DNA from 4 places in the Pseudarthrobacter humi genome. Region 1 is predicted to be linked to each of the others. Evidence: riboswitches for the same ligand, from Rfam matches in the RefSeq annotation. Region 1 holds a riboswitch; each other region holds the start of a gene.
What was found. Region 1 has a riboswitch for thiamine pyrophosphate ahead of NFC73_RS12885 (ECF transporter S component). Riboswitches for the same ligand answer to the same signal wherever they lie in the genome.
Positions count from the first base shown of each region.

Region 2: linked by a shared signal. The riboswitch ahead of thiO (glycine oxidase ThiO) and the one ahead of NFC73_RS12885 (ECF transporter S component) in region 1 are both predicted to bind thiamine pyrophosphate.
Region 3: linked by a shared signal. The riboswitch ahead of thiD (bifunctional hydroxymethylpyrimidine kinase/phosphomethylpyrimidine kinase) and the one ahead of NFC73_RS12885 (ECF transporter S component) in region 1 are both predicted to bind thiamine pyrophosphate.
Region 4: linked by a shared signal. The riboswitch ahead of thiC (phosphomethylpyrimidine synthase ThiC) and the one ahead of NFC73_RS12885 (ECF transporter S component) in region 1 are both predicted to bind thiamine pyrophosphate.

Region 1 covers NZ_JANCLV010000008.1:54,303-58,545, forward strand. Annotated here, with positions in the region: gene mnhG (monovalent cation/H(+) antiporter subunit G) at 1-304, shown strand, start outside; gene NFC73_RS12875 (DUF4235 domain-containing protein) at 416-679, opposite strand; gene NFC73_RS12880 (heme-degrading domain-containing protein) at 721-1,263, opposite strand; TPP riboswitch at 1,320-1,461, shown strand; gene NFC73_RS12885 (ECF transporter S component) at 1,527-2,177, shown strand; gene NFC73_RS12890 (ABC transporter ATP-binding protein) at 2,177-3,766, shown strand; gene NFC73_RS12895 (energy-coupling factor transporter transmembrane component T family protein) at 3,763-4,243, shown strand, end outside.
Region 2 covers NZ_JANCLV010000001.1:466,895-471,137, reverse strand. Annotated here, with positions in the region: gene NFC73_RS02330 (thiazole synthase) at 1-792, opposite strand, end outside; gene thiS (sulfur carrier protein ThiS) at 797-1,033, opposite strand; gene thiO (glycine oxidase ThiO) at 1,030-2,388, opposite strand; TPP riboswitch at 2,379-2,499, opposite strand; gene thiE (thiamine phosphate synthase) at 2,617-3,303, shown strand; gene NFC73_RS02310 (RNB domain-containing ribonuclease) at 3,368-4,243, shown strand, end outside.
Region 3 covers NZ_JANCLV010000009.1:65,676-69,918, reverse strand. Annotated here, with positions in the region: gene thiD (bifunctional hydroxymethylpyrimidine kinase/phosphomethylpyrimidine kinase) at 1-1,568, opposite strand, end outside; TPP riboswitch at 1,551-1,648, opposite strand; gene NFC73_RS13785 (Rne/Rng family ribonuclease) at 1,750-4,243, opposite strand, start outside.
Region 4 covers NZ_JANCLV010000014.1:17,051-21,293, reverse strand. Annotated here, with positions in the region: gene NFC73_RS16855 (alpha/beta hydrolase) at 1-21, shown strand, start outside; gene thiC (phosphomethylpyrimidine synthase ThiC) at 26-1,843, opposite strand; TPP riboswitch at 1,838-1,945, opposite strand; gene NFC73_RS16845 (VOC family protein) at 2,101-2,976, shown strand; gene NFC73_RS16840 (hypothetical protein) at 3,090-3,527, shown strand; gene rpsP (30S ribosomal protein S16) at 3,740-4,156, shown strand; gene NFC73_RS16830 (RNA-binding protein) at 4,158-4,243, shown strand, end outside.

The DNA of each region.
Region 1 (4,243 bases):
CGCTGCCACCAAGCCCCAAGTGCTGGGGCTGTTCCTGCTGCTGGCGGCCATCGGCCTGCAGATGCGCACCTGGTGGGTGTGGCCGGTGCTGCTGGTCGCCTGGATCTTCCAGCTGCTGACGGTGCCGGTTTCCGCCCATATGGTGGGCCGCGCCGGTTACCGGACCAAACACCTTCACCGTGAGCTGCTCAGCTCCGATGAACTCGACGCCGTGGTTCAGAAGGCGGCCCAGTCGGCCCGGGATGAGTCGGCCCGGGAAGAGTCGTCAAGGGATGAAGCGTCCGACGGCGGCCGGCGGGACTGAAGCGTCACGCGCAGCCCCCGGCGTCCCGTGTGAGTTTTTGTCCAGATCATCGGGTATCTCGGCCGGCTTGAGCCGATTATCTGGACAAAAACTCAGGGGATGGTGGTGCGGTCAGACTATGTCCTGGGACTTGGCGAAACGGGTGATGGCCCGCTGCGTGCCGCGGTTGGCGAGCACCTGGATGATGGTGCTGACCGAGGCCGAAATGAGCGCAAACGTCAGGGCCGAGCGCAGGGTGGTGGGAGTGTCTTCGTCCTTGCCGGTGGGGGGCTTCCGGCCGGTGGACTTTTCCCACACCGTATTGACCACCTTGGTGCCGACGAACCCGGCGCCGATGCTGATTGCAGTGCCGAGCAGCTTGATGAACAGGTTCATTCGTTGAACTCCTTGTGAGCGGATCCGGGACTTCCTTTAGCCTAACCCGGCTGCATGGACTCCAGAATCTCCCGCAGGGCTTCCACCACCAGATCGTGGTCCTGCTGCTGGGGCAGGCCCGAGACCGTCACCGTGGCCACCGCACCCACACCGGCGACGTAGACCGGGAAGCAGCCGCCGTGCGGGGCATAGGTGGACTCGTCGAACCAGCCGTGGTCCTCGATCCGGCCGCCATGCAGCCTGCCGCGCAGGCCCACCAGCAGCGACGGGATCTCATACCTGGCGGCGGTGCGCTGCTTGGCCCGGATCCAGTGCTCGTTGTCCGGGGTGGCGCCGTCCAGGGCCACGTGGAACAGGACCTGGTCACCCTTGGTGATGTCGATCGCGATGGGCAGCTTCCGACTCTTGCCCAGCTCCACCAGGAGCAGCCCGAGGTTGAGGGAGTCGTCCTTGCTGAAATGCGGAAACTGCAGCTCGTTGATCTCGGCTTCGACCCGGGCAATCAGGGCCTCAAGCAGCCCCGCCGGCTGGGGCACTGTCGAATCAGGATTGAACGCAGTCACAGTCGGGTTGTTGGCAGTCATGGCCCACAATCTACCCCGCCCGCGGTGTAAACTGGAGCACGCCCATCAGGGCAGATTTATTACGACAGGGGAGCGCCGCCGTCGGACATCACTGGCATTGCCAGGGAACCGCAGGTGGGCGCTGAGAGTGCGGACAGCCGCAGACCCTCGAACCTGATCCGGTTAGTACCGGCGCAAGGGAGTCGAGTTCTCGAAGTGTCCGGAAACGGCGGCAGCGCCGCACTCCGGGGCACTTTCCCCTCCTGTTCCTCAGGAGGACCAAAATGACAACTGCAGCAATCAAAAAGACCGGCAATACCTGGCGTGTTGTGGACATCGTGGTGGCGGCGCTCATCGCCATCACCGGCGGCGTGATCTTCTGGGCCTGGTCCCAGGGCGCCGGCATCGTCTCCGCCCCCATGAACGCCGTTTACCCCCCGCTGACCGGCCTGATCGCCGGCGGCTGGATGATCCCGGCAGTGCTGGGCATGCTCATCATCCGCAAACCCGGTGCGGCGATCTTCTGCGAAACTGTGGCCGCCACCGGCGAACTCATCATGGGCTCGCAGTACGGCGCCACGGTGCTGATCTCCGGACTCCTCCAGGGCCTGGGCGCCGAGCTGGTGTTCTTCCTGCTGGTGTACGGCAACTTCCGGTTCAAGTCCTTCCTGCACCAGAAGTACAACCTCATCGCCGCGCTGTTGGCCGGTGCCGGCGCGGGCCTGTTCTGCGGCCTCAATGACTCGTTCCTGCCGTGGGGCTGGAACATCGCCTACGAGCCCGGCGACAAGCTCGCGTACATCGTGTTCTGCACCATCTCCGGCGCGGTGATTGCGGGCGCGCTGTCCTGGATCGCCACCCGCGGCCTGGCCCGGACCGGTGTGCTGAGCTCGTTCGCATCCCGGAAGGCAGCGTCGGAGCCCGTCTTCAACTGATGACCGCTTCCGACGCCGGCGCTTCCGGAGTGCGCCCCGCCGCGGTGTCCGCCCGTGGCTGGGGCTGGCGGCATGCGGGACGTTCCGCGCCCGCGGTCCAGGGGCTCGACCTCGACATCGCTCCCGGCGAGCGGGTGCTGCTGCTGGGCCCATCGGGCGCAGGCAAGTCAACACTGCTGCACGCGCTCGCAGGGGTGCTGGGGGATGAAGGGGACGACGCCGACGAAACCGGTTCGCTGCTGATCGACGGTGTGGTGCCGCGCGGGCAGCGCGGCCGCTCGGGCCTGATGCAGCAGGATCCGGAAACGCAAGTGGTGCTTTCGCGCCTGGGCGACGACGTCGCCTTCGGGGCCGAGAACCTCGCCGTGCCGCGGGACGAGATCTGGCGGCGCGTCCATGAAGCGCTCGACGACGTCGGGCTGCGGAGTGCCGGCCCTGGTCCCGGCGGGCTCCCGCTGGACCACCCGACGTCGGCCCTGTCCGGCGGGCAGAAGCAGCGCCTGGCGCTGGCCGGGATCCTCGCGATGCGGCCCGGGCTGATCCTGCTGGATGAGCCCACAGCGAACCTTGATCCCGCCGGCGTGCTGGAAGTCCGGGACGCCGTGGGCCGCTGCCTGGACAAAACCGGCGCCACCCTGGTTGTGGTGGAACACCGCGTGTCCGTCTGGAAGGACCTGGTGGACCGGATTGTGGTGCTGCAGCCGGGCTCGGCAGCGGGCTCCACAGGAGGTTCCGCCGCATCGTCCGCAGTCCTGCTGGACGGGCCGCCGGACCAGGTGCTCGCGGAGGCGCGGGACATGCTGATCGGCGCGGGCGTCTGGGTGCCGGGGTACGTGCCGGCAACCCGCCGCCGCGTGTCCGCAGGCTCCGGTGACCTGCTGCTGGCCGCCGAGGACCTGGCCGTCTCCCGCGAGCGTCCGCGGCGCCGCGGCTTCCGGACCATCCCGCCGGTACCGGTGCAGCACGGCATCGCGGCCCAGGTCCGTTCCGGCCACGCACTCACCGTCACAGGACCCAACGGCGCCGGAAAGTCAACGTTCGCACTGACCCTCGCCGGTCTGCTGGCGCCGGTGGCGGGGAAGGTGTCCGCCGCCGTCGAGCTTTCCGAAGGCGCCGGGATTGACCCCTTCAAATGGAAAGCCAACCAGCTGATTTCCCGCATCGGAACCGTCTTCCAGGAACCCGAGCACCAGTTCGTTACCGGCCGCGTGCTGGACGAACTGATGTTCGGCCCGCGGCACCTGGGCCATGGCGAGGAGCGGGTTGATGAGCTGCTGGAACGGCTGCGCCTGACGCACCTGGTGGACGCCAATCCGTACACGCTCTCGGGAGGCGAAAAGCGGCGCCTCTCGGTGGCCACTGTCCTCGCGGCCCACCCTCGTGTGCTGGTCCTCGACGAGCCGACGTTCGGCCAGGATGCCAACACCTGGGCTGAGCTCGCATCGTTCCTCTCAGAACTGCTCGACGCCGGGACCTCCGTGGTTTCCGTGACCCACGACCAGGAGTTCAGCGCCGTCCTGGGCGGGGCCGAACTGCGGCTTGGACCGGCCTCACGCGGCGGCGCACGCCAGGAAGCGGGTGCGGCATGAGGGATGCCCTGACCCTCCGCAGCAACCACGCGCTGCTGACGCGCGCCAACCCGCTGGCCAAGTTCGCCGTCGTCTTCCTCATCACCCTGGTGCTGGCGCTCTCCATCGACTGGGTGTCTGCTTCGGTGGCGCTTGGGGCCGAGCTCGTGATCTTCCCGCTGGCGGGCCTCACCCTGCGCCTGCTGTGGCAGCGCGGCTGGCCGCTCATCATCGCGGCAGCCCTGGGCGGCTGGAGCACGGCGATCGTCGCGGCGGACGGCGGCGCTGTACTGCTCGACGTCGGGATCTGGTCGATCAGCGAAGGTTCCCTCCAGCTGGGAATCGGTTTTATGCTGCGCGGCCTCGCGATTGCCCTGCCGGCGATCCTGCTGATGACCTGCACGGACCCCACCGACCTTGCCGATGCGCTGGCCCAGAAGGCCCGGCTGCCGCACCGTTTTGTCCTCGGCACGCTGGCCGCGATGCGGCTGGTGGGAC
Region 2 (4,243 bases), on a different contig from region 1:
CATGGCCGATGACGCCAGGGCGTGCTCGCGGCGCGGAATCCTGCCGGCCGCTTTCGCCAGCCTACCGGCGATGACGGCGTGTTTGAAGGCCTCCCCCATGAGTGCCGGGTTCTGCGCACGCGTGACCGCGGTGGCCAGCAGCACGGCATCACAGCCAAGCTCCATGGCCAGGGCGGCATCGGATGCCGTGCCGATGCCGGCGTCCAGCACCACGGGCACCGAGGCGCGCGAGACGATCAGCTCGATGTTGTGTGGATTCAGGATGCCCAGGCCGGTGCCGATGGGAGCCCCGAGCGGCATGACCGCGGTGGCACCCAGGTTTTCCAGCCGCAGGGCCAGGACCGGGTCATCGTTGGTGTAGGCGAACACTTTGAAGCCCCGGTTCACAAGCTGTTCCGTGGCATCCACCAATTCCACGGCGTCCGGCAGCAGGGTCTGTTCGTCGGCGATGACTTCCAGCTTGAGCCAGTCGGTCTCCAGCGCTTCGCGGGCGAGCTCCGCCGTCATGACCGCGTCCCGGGCGGTGAAGCAGCCGGCGGTGTTGGGCAGGATCCGGATCCCGTGGTCCACCAGGAGCTGGAAAAGGGACCCCGATTCCGCCGGCGAATAGCGGCGCATGGCCACTGTGGTCAACTCGGTTCCGGAGGCCAGCAGGGCGGCGCCGAGCCCGTCGAGGCTCGGGGCGCCACCGGTGCCCATGATGAGGCGGGAGCCGAGCTCGACGCCGTCGATGACCAGCCTGTCTGCGGCCTCGGGACGGCTATGTGTGCTGATGTTGCTGGTTACTGTCATGGTGTCAGCCTCCCTGGACTGCTGTGACCAGTTCGACGTCGTCACCTTCGGCAAGCGCCGTGACGAACCACTGGCTGCGGGGTACTACTGCGGAGTTATGGGCGACGGCGACGCCGAGTTTCTGCCCGTCTGTTGCCTGGCCGTTGGCCGCGAGGGGACGGCCGGTGACCTGGCTGATGAGGGTGGTGATGGAGGCGTCGTCCGCCACGGAATGGCGCGAGCCGTTGAGGGTGATGTTCATGCTGATTCCTTCTGTGGGTCGAGGTCCTTCGTGCTGCTGATGTCCTTGTCTGGGGACTGTGTGCCGGCTACGTGGTGCTTTCCTGAAAAGCGGGCCGGGCTGAGGGCCCCCCATCGCGGGTCCGTCCGGCCGTCCAGCAGGTCCCGGCAGATGGCCGCCGCCGCCGGAGCCAGGAGCACTCCGTGGCGGAAGAATCCGGTGGCAACCATCAGCCCGGCGATGTCCGCCGTGGTCCCCGGCCGTGGCGCGGAAGACGGTACGCGGCCGAGGAGAGGGGCGTTGTCCGGGGTCGCAGGCCTTGCCCGTGCCGTGCATTCCAGGAGTTCAAGCTCCGAGACGGCCGGCACGAGGACCTGGGCGTCCCGCAACAACTGGTAGACGCCGACCGCCGAGACGGCGGCGTCGCCCGTCCCGGCGAGCGCGTCTTCCCGTTGCGTTGCCCCGATCACTACGGTGCCGTCCTGCCGGGGAACGATGTAGACCGGCACACCATGGACCATTCCGCGGACAGTGGAGGTGAGGAGCGGACGCAGGTGCCGCGGAACAGCCAGCCGCAGGATGTCACCGTAGACGGGCCGCAGGGGCAGGTGCAGTCCAACCGGCAGGCCCTCCAGCGACCCTGCCTGCAATCCGTTGGCCACGACGGTCTCCCGGGCCTGGACAGTTCCGCCGTGGGCGAGCTTCACGCCGCTGACGCGGCCGTCCTCCCAGAGCAGAGCAGCGGCACGTTGGTCAACGGCGAATCCCGCGCGGGCACCAGCCACGGCGGTTCCTGCTCCCGGTTCGTGGAGGGCCAGGACTTCCTGGAGGCACGCCACGAGTTTCCGCGGATCCACCTGGTGGTCGGCGGGGATGTCCAGGGCGCAGGATATGGCCGGGCTGAGCAGGGATTCCCTGGTCCTGGCTTCACGGACAGTCAGGGGTTCCACCACCAGGCCGCTGGCCTGCTGCACCGCCCGGAGGTCCATCAGCGCCCGGCGGTCCGCAGCGTCCGCGCCGATGGCGAGGGTCGGCGTCGTCAGATATCCGGTATCGCCGGCCCCGGCCAGGGCGAGGTCCGCCGCAAAGGCAGGCCACAGGCCGGAGGATGCCAGCATCAGCTCAAGGAGGTCTTCCTCCTGGTAGTGCAGTTCGCTCACAGGGGCCAGCATGCCGGCGGCTGCCCAGCTGGCGCCGTTGCCGGGGGCATCATCGATCAGGACGACGGAACGGCCGGATCGCCGGACTTCCCAGGCTATGGCGTGGCCGATGATTCCGCCGCCGATGACGGCCACGTCGGCGTGCAGGGCGGTGGCGGTGCTGGCCGGGACGCTGGCTGGTGCGGGCTCAGGCGGGCTGCTGATTGCGGGGGGCATATGTTCCTTCCCTACGCCGGTACTAGCCGGATCAGGTCAAGCGGTCGGCTCTGACGCCCTCTCAGCCCGGCCGCTTTGTGACGGCTGCAACGGGCTCCCGCAGTACCCGCCCAGTTTAGGGGACTTAGGCTGGTTTCCATGAACGCGCAATCCTTCGCCGCTGCAGGCACGTCCTTTGTCCCCTCCGCCGCTCCCGAATCCTTGACCGGAACAGACCCCGCTGGCGGCATGAACACCGGCCTCCCGCACAGCGCCAGGCTGTACCTGTGCACCGACGCGCGCCGGGACCGCGGGGACTTTGGCGAGTTTGTGGACGCGGCGTTTGCCGGCGGCGTGGACATCATCCAGCTCCGGGACAAGGCCATCGAGGCGGCCGAGGAGCTGGAGCTGCTGGCCGTGCTTCAGGCCGCCGCCGAACGCCACGGAAAGCTGTGGGCAGTCAATGACCGTGCCGATATCGCGCTGCTGTCCGGCGCCCCCGTCTTCCACATCGGGCAGAAAGACCTGCCAGTCGCCTCCGCCCGCACGCTGCTCGGGGCACCAGCCGCGATCGGCCTTTCCACGCACACCGCCGAGCAGGTCGAAGGGGCCATCCGGCTGTCCGGTGGGCTGACTGACCAAGGCAGCCTGGACTACTTCTGTGTAGGACCGGTCTGGGCCACGCCGACGAAACCGGGCCGGGCCGCCGTCGGCCTTGACCTGGTGCGGTACGCGGCCGAAGCCGTCCGCGCTGCCGGCGGCACCCAGGCCACGCTGCCCTGGTTTGCCATCGGAGGCATCGACCTCGGCAATGTGGAGCAGGTGGTGGAGGCCGGCGCCGGCAGGATTGTTGTGGTGCGTGCCATCACCGAAGCCTCGGACCCCGCAGCGGCGGCCGTGGCACTCCTGGCGGCCCTGGACGCCGGCGCATCCTGACAATCCTCCGCGTCGCGGGCGGCGGGCGTGCACGATCCGTGGAAATCGAGCTAACCTGATTTTCGTGTCACATCATAGGTTGGCCCCCAATGTCCACGAGCAGACGAACGACCTCGCGGCGGCGCTGAGCGCCCTGCGGACCGAACTGGAACTGCCGGGGCCCTACCCGGCAGAGGCGGTCCGGGACGCGGAAGCGGCAGTGGCCGCGCACGAGTTGCCGGGTGCTGACCTGACGGATGTGGCCTTCCTCACCATCGATCCGGCGTCGTCCACCGACCTGGACCAGGCGCTGTTCATCGAGCGTGCGGGCACCGGCTACCGGGTGCTTTACGCCATCGCTGACGTGCCGTCCTTTGTCCGCCCCGGCGGCGGGCTGGACGCAGAGACCCGGCGCCGCGGCCAGACGTTCTACGCCCCTGACGGCCGTATCCCGCTGCACCCGGAGGTCATCAGCGAAGGGGCCGGCAGCCTTCTGGCCGGCCAGCTGTGTTCCGCCTATGTCTGGGAGTTCGGGCTGGACGACGCCGCGCAGGTCTCCACTGTGAGCGTCCAGAGGGCCACCATCCGGAGCCGGGCCAAGCTGAGCTATAAGGGAGTCCAGGCCGAACTCGACGCCGGGACGGCCGGCCCGGTCCTGCAGCTCCTGAAGGAAGTGGGCCTCAAGCGCGTTGAACTGGAGCGGCAGCGCGGCGGCGCCAGCCTGAACATGCCCGAGCAGGAAATTGTGCAGCTGCCCGACGGCGGCTACCGGATTGCCGCTGCGCCGCAGCTTCCGGTGGAGGACTGGAACGCCCAGATCTCCCTGATGACGGGGATGGCGGCGGCAGACCTGATGCTGGCGGGAGAAGTGGGCATCCTGCGCACCATGCCCGCCCCGGACGAGCGCTCCCTGCGTCACTTCCGCCTCCAGACCGAGGCATTGGGCAAGCCGTGGGACGGC
Region 3 (4,243 bases), on a different contig from region 1:
CAGGAATGAATTCGCGGCGCGTCGAAGAATTCCGCCTCGAACCGGCACGACTGCCTGAAGGCCACCAGCATCGCCGCCCGTTCATCCGCGGAAGCACTCCGGCCGGCGTCGTCAGCCAAGGCGATGGCGTCGCGCGTGGCCTGGGCGAAATCCTCGTCAGCATAGGCCCGCAGCCAGTCGGCATAGGGATGCGCCGGCGAAGCACCGGCGGCCAGGAACTCCGCGTGGAGGGTCTGTCCCACTTCGGCGTACAGCCAGAAGCACGGCAGCACCGCCGCCACGAGGACCGCATAGCTGCCGGAGGCCGAGGCCGCCACCAGGTGGTCCACGTAGGACTTGGTGACAGGCCCAAGGACGGAGTCCACGGTCCTGGTGCTCAGCCACGTGCGGTGCAGTTCGGATTCGACCTCAAGGCATTGCCGGGCCGACTTCGCCCAGAACAGCTGCGCGGCTTCCGTGGGCGCCAGCGCACTGGCTCGGGCGAGGACCCGTGAATACCCGTTGAGGTAGATGGCGTCCTGGGCGAGGTAATAGGCGAATTGTTCCTCAGCCAATGTTCCGGCCGCCAGGTCGCGGATGAAGTCCAGCCCGTAGATGGCCGCGAGATCCGGCGCCGACGCCCGGCGCAGCGTCTCCGCGAATTCGCCGGCCGCCGGAATCTGTTGCATGTGGTGAAAGTGGTTGATGGGGCCGTTGCCCGCGCCCACCTTCAGTTGGTCAGCGGCCCGCAGCGCGCCCACCAGCCAGGGCTTCACTTGCCGCAACGCGGCTTCCCAGTCACCCAGCCGGGCCTGGGCCGTGGCCATGGCCGATGACAGCGAGCAGCCGGTGCCGTGGCTGTTGCGGGTGGGGATCCTGTCCCCGCTCACTTCCACTACCTCTTGGGCGAGCAGCCCGCCGGCGTTGACCAGGGCATCAGGGCACGCACCGCCGTCGAGATGGCCGCCCTTGACCAGGACGGTGGCGCCGGTCGCGGCGGACAACCGCTGCCCCTGCCCGAGCGCGTCGTGCCATTCCCTCGCCTGCGGCTCCGCCACCAGGATGGCCAGTTCCGCCAGGTTGGGGGTGATCAGGTCCGCGAGCGGGAGCAGCTCCCGCAGGGCCGCCTCGGCAGACTCCTGCAGCAGCCGGTCGCCGCTTGTGGCCACCATCACCGGATCAAGAACGACGACGGCGGGACGTACCTTTTCCAGCCAGTCGCGGACCACGCCTATCACCGCAGCGTCGCCCAGCATGCCGATCTTGACCGCGTCGATGGTGATGTCATCGCTGATGGCAGCGAGCTGCTGGCCCAGGAAGGACGCCGGCGGGACGTGAACCGCCTGGACCCCCTGGGTGTTTTGGACCGTCAGCGCGGTGATCGCCGCCATGCCGTAGCCGCCAAGGGCTGCAATGCTTTTGAGGTCGGCCTGGACGCCCGCGCCCCCTGAAGGGTCCGATCCGGCAATGGACAGCACCCGCGGGACGTCACGCAGCACCCGGACCTCAGCCCGGGTTGCTGGGGTTTTCGGCAGAGCCGCCGCGGGCGTTGCAGGAGGAAGAACAGAAGTTGAAGCCAAAGGAGACATCCCTTCGCCGGTGCTAACCGGACAGGTTCAACGGGTGTGGATCTCAGCCGGCTCTCTGCGCGGCACCCCGTGTCAGTCACCAGCCTAGCGTTCCTCGCGACTTAACGCCGGACGCCCGGACGCAGCCTGTGATTCACAGGCACGTCCGGGCGCCGTTGTATTGGCTTGCCCTACTGTTTGGTCAGAGCTCCGAGGCCGGAACGCCTACGCCCAGGATGATGGGCGCGTTGGCGGCAACCGGTTTGTCGGCCACAGGAGCCTTGAGGGGTTCCGGGGCCTTGGCGGCGTGGGTGTGTCCGGCAGCAGCCGCCGCAGCAGCTTCGTGATGTTCTACGGACGTGGCGTTGGCTGCGCCCTGGGCACGGCTGGCACTCCGGTTCCGCCGGGGACGGCGGGCACGGGGCTCTTCAGTGTGGTCGGAGTAATCCTTCTCCGCCGCTGGCTGCTGCTGGCGGGCAGGTTCGGCCGCCCGGCGTTCAGCTGCCTGGACTGCCGGCGGCGTGCTTTCCGCTACAGGAGCCGGCTCACCAAGGTGGGCGAAGGCCTCCGCGAGGCGGTCAAGCGTCAGGGCAGGTGCGTGCGGCTGGTCCTCGTGGTGCGCCACGAACGGCAGCACTACCTGCTCGCCGCCGAAGGTCAGCACAGCGGCCGGGCGGCCGTTGGAGTCCGTTTCGGACTGCCCAGCCGGAGCCGGCACCGGAGCCGCAGGCTGCCGGCCCGCGGCAGCTGATGCCTGAGCCACCTCGTCGTCGTGCAGGTGCGCAGCGTGGGCTGCGGCCGCAATGTTCGCAAGCGCTGCCCGAGTGGCCTCCGCCTTCGCATGGCGCTCGGCATCGCTGGCTTCCGGATGGACCGTGTGGATCTGCACCGGAGCTGCCGGCGCCGTTTCCAACGGCTGGCCGCCCCGTCCGCGGCGGCGCTTCCGGTCAGTGCGGCCACCCGGCTGGCTGTCCGGGCGCTGGCTGTCAGTCCGCACGCTGTCGGTGCGCTGGGCTTCCGGACGGCTGTCAACCCGCTGCACGTGGTGCTCCGCGGCTACCGTGTTGGCGCGGCGGTGCTCCACGGGGTCGTCGTGGGTGACGATTCCGCGGCCTGCACAGGTTTCACACTGCTCGCCGAAGACTTCCAGGAGCCCGGTGCCCATGCGCTTACGCGTCATCTGCACGAGGCCCAGCGAGGTCACTTCGGCCACCTGGTGCTTGGTCCGGTCGCGGCCCAGGCATTCCACCATGCGGCGCAGGACCAGGTCGCGGTTGGATTCGAGGACCATATCGATGAAGTCGATGACGATGATGCCGCCGATGTCGCGGAGCCGGAGCTGCCGGACCACTTCTTCAGCTGCCTCGAGGTTGTTCTTGGTGACGGTTTCCTCGAGGTTGCCGCCGCTGCCGGTGAACTTGCCGGTATTGACGTCCACCACTGTCATGGCTTCGGTGCGGTCAATGACCAGCGAGCCGCCCGAAGGCAGGAAGACCTTGCGTTCCAGGGCCTTGTGGATCTGCTCATCGATCCGCCACGCAGCGAAGATGTCCTGGTCCTTGGTCCACTTTTCCAGGCGGCCCACGAGGTCCGGGGCCACGTAGGTGACGTACGCCTCGATAGTGTCCCAGGCCTCTTCACCGGAGACGATCAGCTTGGAGAAGTCCTCGTTGAAGACATCACGGACCACCTTGATGGTGAGGTCAGGTTCGCCGTAGAGCAGCTCCGGCGCGAGGATCTTGGTGGACGTGGACTGGCTTTCGATGCCTTCCCACTGCGCGCGCAGCCGGTTGATGTCGTGCGTGAGCTCCTCTTCGGAGGCGCCTTCGGCAGCGGTGCGGACGATGACGCCGGCGTGCTCCGGGAGGCGGTCCTTGAGGATGCGCTTGAGGCGGTTGCGCTCGACGTCGGGCAGTTTGCGGGAGATGCCGGTCATGGAGCCGCCGGGCACGTAGACCAGGTAGCGGCCGGGCAGGGAGATCTGGCTGGTCAGGCGTGCGCCCTTGTGGCCCACGGGGTCCTTGGTGACCTGGACCAGGACGGTGTCGCCGGACTTGAGCGCGTTTTCGATCCGGCGCTGCTTGCCTTCGAGGTTGACGGCTTCCCAGTTCACCTCACCGGCGTACAGCACGGCGTTGCGGCCGCGTCCGATGTCAACGAACGCCGCTTCCATGGACGGCAGGACGTTCTGGACCTTGCCCAGGTAGACGTTGCCGATCAAGGAATCCTGCTGCGTCTTGGACACAAAGTGCTCGGCCAGGACGCCGTCTTCCAGGACGGCGATCTGGATTCTGTCGTCGCGCTGCCGGACGATCATCTGGCGGTCAACTGATTCGCGGCGGGCCAGGAACTCGGCCTCGGTGATGACGGTACGGCGGCGGCCGGTGTCGCGGGATTCGCGTCGGCGCTGCTTCTTGGCTTCGAGGCGGGTGGAACCCTTGACAGACGTGACGCGGTTGTTGACCGGCGCTTCGGCCGCGGCGCGCGGCGCGCGGACACGGGTCACCGTGTTGGGCGGGTCGTCGCCTTCGCCTCCGGTCAGTTCCAGATCCTGGTCGCCACGGCGGCGGCGCCGACGACGGCGGGACGTCACGCCCTCATCGGTCTGTCCGGCGGAATCCTCATCGGTTTCTTCGGCTGCGCCTTCGTCGCCTTCGTTGTCAACGTCAGCATCGCTTTCGCCGGTACGGCTGCGT
Region 4 (4,243 bases), on a different contig from region 1:
CGCTCGGTTCAGGCTTCCTGAGCCGTCAGCTGCCGGCCGGGATCCGAAGCTCGGGGAGGTAGACCTTCCCGCCGGCGGCCAGGAACTCCGCACTCTTTTCGCGCATCCCGCTGTAGGCCTCGGCGATGGCCGCCTGCGAGTCTGCCGAACCGTATTCGTCCCTGATGTCCTGGCTGATCTTCATGGAACAGAACTTCGGGCCGCACATGGAGCAGAAGTGGGCGGTTTTGGCCGGTTCGGCAGGCAGCGTCTCGTCGTGGAAGGCCTCCGCCGTGACCGGGTCCAGGGACAGCGCGAACTGGTCGCGCCAGCGGAACTCGAACCGGGCCTTGGACAGGGCATCATCCCTCTCATGGGCGCCGGGGTGGCCTTTGGCAAGGTCTGCTGCGTGGGCGGCGATCTTGTAGGTGATCACCCCGGTCTTCACGTCGTCCTTGTTCGGCAGGCCAAGGTGTTCCTTGGGCGTGACGTAGCAAAGCATCGCCGTGCCGTACCGGGCGATTTCGGTGGCGCCGATTGCGGACGTGATGTGGTCATAGCCCGGGGCAATATCCGTGACCAGCGGCCCCAGGGTATAGAACGGGGCGCCCTTGCAGAGTTCCTGCTGGCGTTCCACGTTCTCCCGTACCAGGTGGAACGGGACGTGCCCGGGACCTTCCACCATGACCTGCACGTCGAATTCCCACGCCCGCTGGGTCAGTTCAGCCAGCGTGTCCAGCTCGGCGAACTGGGCGGCGTCGTTGGCGTCCGCCGTCGCCCCCGGGCGCAGTCCGTCGCCCAGGGAGAACGCGACGTCGTACTTGGCGAAGATTTCGCACAGCTCGTCGAAGTGGGTGTAGAGGAAGTTCTCCTGGTGGTGCGCCAGGCACCACCCGGCCATGATCGCGCCGCCTCGGGAGACGATGCCGGTGACGCGGTTGGCCGTCAGCGGCACGTAACGCAGCAGCACGCCGGCGTGGATGGTCATGTAGTCCACACCCTGCTCGCATTGCTCAATGACCGTGTCCCGGTAGATCTCCCAAGTCAGGGCGTTGGCCTCGCCGTTGACCTTCTCCAGGGCCTGGTAGATGGGCACCGTGCCGATGGGGACGGGGGAGTTGCGGATGAGCCATTCCCGGGTGGTGTGGATGTCGTCGCCGGTGGACAGGTCCATCACCGTGTCGGCACCCCACTGGGTGGCCCACTGGAGTTTGTCTACTTCCTCGGCGATGGAGCTGGTCACGGCCGAGTTGCCGATGTTGGCATTGATCTTCACCAGGAAGGCCTTGCCGATAATCATTGGTTCGGATTCCGGGTGGTTGATGTTGTTGGGGATGATGGCCCGGCCGGCCGCCACCTCGCTGCGGACCAGTTCCACGTCGCAATTTTCACGGAGGGCGATGAACTGCATCTCGGGGGTGATGACACCCTTCCGCGCGTAGTGCATCTGCGTGACGGTCTTGCCTTCGACGGCGCGGCGGGGAACCGGCTGAGCACCCTTCCATTCCGCAGAGGCTGCGCCCCGGCGCACGGCCGACTTGCCGTCGTCGAGCAGGTTCCGCTCCCGGCCGCTATAGGGCTCGGTGTCTCCGCGGGCGGCGATCCACTCCGAGCGGAACGGGTTGAGGCCCACCACCGGATCGCTGCCCGGTCCCGCCGTTCGGTAGGTCCGGAAAGGCCCGTTCGCCTCGCCGTTTGGCGACGGTTCGAGGGCGATTTCGGTCACGGGAACGCGGATCCCGGTGGCCTCATCGTTGATAAACGCCAGCGAGTGGGACTTCAGCGACTGGGTTTCAGGTTGGAGCGTTTGATCCACGTCGGCTTCATTTTTGGCAGGGATCAGCTGTGTTTCTTGTGTATTCAATGAATACTCACTTCCTTCGCCGGCATTACCCGGACAGGTTCAACGGTCGCAGGCTGCGTCAGCCCGATCTCAGCCCCTGCAAGGGCTCCCGTGTGGTCAAGTTGAAGCTACCACAGGCCGAGGGTGGACCCGTCACAGCAATCACGGGAATGCGGTCGCAATCCGTCTGCTCTGCCACTTGAATTAAATTGAAGGTTCAAGTAAATTGGAACCATAGCGGCCTTCCGTCCGAAGGCCAGCGGACCGGGAGTGTTCACATGACTGCAGAAGCCACCAGCCGGGATCTCCTTCCTGCTGCCCTCTCCATGGGCACCGTGATGCTCAAGGTGGGCGACATGAAACTGATGACCGACTATTACCAGCGTGCGCTCGGCCTGGACGTCGTCGCGGAACAGGATGGCGGCGTCTATCTTGGCCGCCTTCAACGCCCGCTGGTCCATCTCGCGGCCGCCCCGTCCTTGAATCTGCCTGGCAGGGGAGAGGCCGGGTTGTTCCACACCGCACTGCTGTTTGACGACCAGGCTTCGCTGGCCGCCACGGTAGCCACCGCCGCCCAGTATGAACCCCGGTCCTTCACCGGCAGCGCCGACCACCTCGTCAGCGAGGCCTTCTACTTCAACGACCCCGAGGGCAACGGCGTCGAACTGTACTGGGACAGGCCCCGCGAAAACTGGTCCTGGAACGGGAAGGATGTCGTGATGGACAGCCTGGCACTGCCGCCGCAGCGCTACCTCGAGCAGCACCTGACCCAGGAATCCGTCGCCGGCCAGCGGGCCAGCGAAGCCGGCGTGGGCCACGTCCACCTCCAGGTGGGCGACGTCCAGTCAGCGCACGATTTCTACGTCGGCACGCTGGGCTTCGAAAAGACCGCCGGCTGGCACGGGCAGGCACTGTTTGTCTCCGCGGGCCGGTATCACCACCACATGGCCATGAACGTCTGGAACAGCCGCGGAGCCGGTCCCCGCAAGGACACCCTGGGCCTCGGCGAAGTGCTCATCGAGGTCCCTTCCGGGGATGACGTCGGAGCGCTCGCCGACCGCCTGAGGGTCGCCGGTGTGGCCTCGCACCACACGGGCGCCGAGCTTCGCTTCGAGGACCCGTGGCGCAATAATATCCGGGTCGCCGTCCGCTGAGTGCGGATGCCAAGTGTGCGGCTTGCCTTGTACTAGGCTGATTCTGAACGGCCGGGGCGGCACTTGCTGCTGCCCTTCCAGGCCGCACCGTCGACGGAATGAGGGCTGTTCCCATGGGCTTCACTGAAATTTTTGTTTCCACTCACGATGCCGCGCTGAAGCGGGCGGCCGTCCTGGATGCAGGGGGCTCCCCGGAGGGCCAGGCCCTGCGGATTCCCGGAATCAGCGATTTCGAAATCGAGCAGCTTGGCGACCTTGCCGGCGTTGCGGTGCACGCCGGTGGCGCGGACTACGAACTGGCCATGGTTGACGTCGCCAGTGATTCCCTCCTAGGGGTACCGCCGGCCATGGTGCGTGCGCTCGCGGACCTGCTCAGCTATGAGACTGAAGGCGAAGGCAATGTCCTGGACGACGTCGCTGAAAAGTGGGCCGCCCAGGATGACATGCCGTTCGGCGTGGCCGAGGCCCGGACGTATGTCCAGCAGTTCGCTGAGCTGGCAAACTCAGTCGATGACGCCGCGCGCACCGGCGTGTACGTCTGGTCGTCGTAGGCAGGCCGTGGCCCGCCGGGTCCGCCCGGCTACCCCATCCCGACGTGTCAAGTCGAAATCCGGACGCTGATCTGGCACAATAAACAGGTACTCGATCTGCGTGGCCCCTCTCTCCGCGTCCGGATCCTGTCCTTCGAACCCTCAAGTATGGCCCGCCCCACGGGTGCAGAACGTCGGTTCACCCCTTTTCTGAAACAGGAGTGACCACAAAAGTGGCCGTAAAGATTCGCCTTAAGCGCTTTGGCAAGATGCGCGCACCGTACTACCGCATCGTCGTCATGGACGCACGCTCCAAGCGTGACGGCCGTGCCATCGAAGAGATCGGCAAGTACCACCCCACCGAAGAGCCCTCATACATCGAGGTGGACACGGACCGTGCCCAGTACTGGCTCGGCGTCGGCGCACAGCCGTCCGAGCAGGTTGCCGCGATCCTGAAGATCACCGGTGACTGGCAGAAGTTCAAGGGCCTGCCGGGCCAGGAAGGCACCCTGAAGACCAAAGCTCCGAAGGCTGCCTTTGTTGCTCCGGAAAAGGGTTCCGTGATCATCCCGGAAGCCATCACCAAGAAGTCGAAGCAGTCTGACGCAGCCGAGGCCCCGGCCGAGGCAGAGACCACCGAGGCTGAGTAGATTGCTGGCAGAAGCGCTCGAACACCTCGTCCGGGGAATCGTTGATTCGCCGGAGGATGTCAAGGTCAGCTCGAAGAACAACCGCCG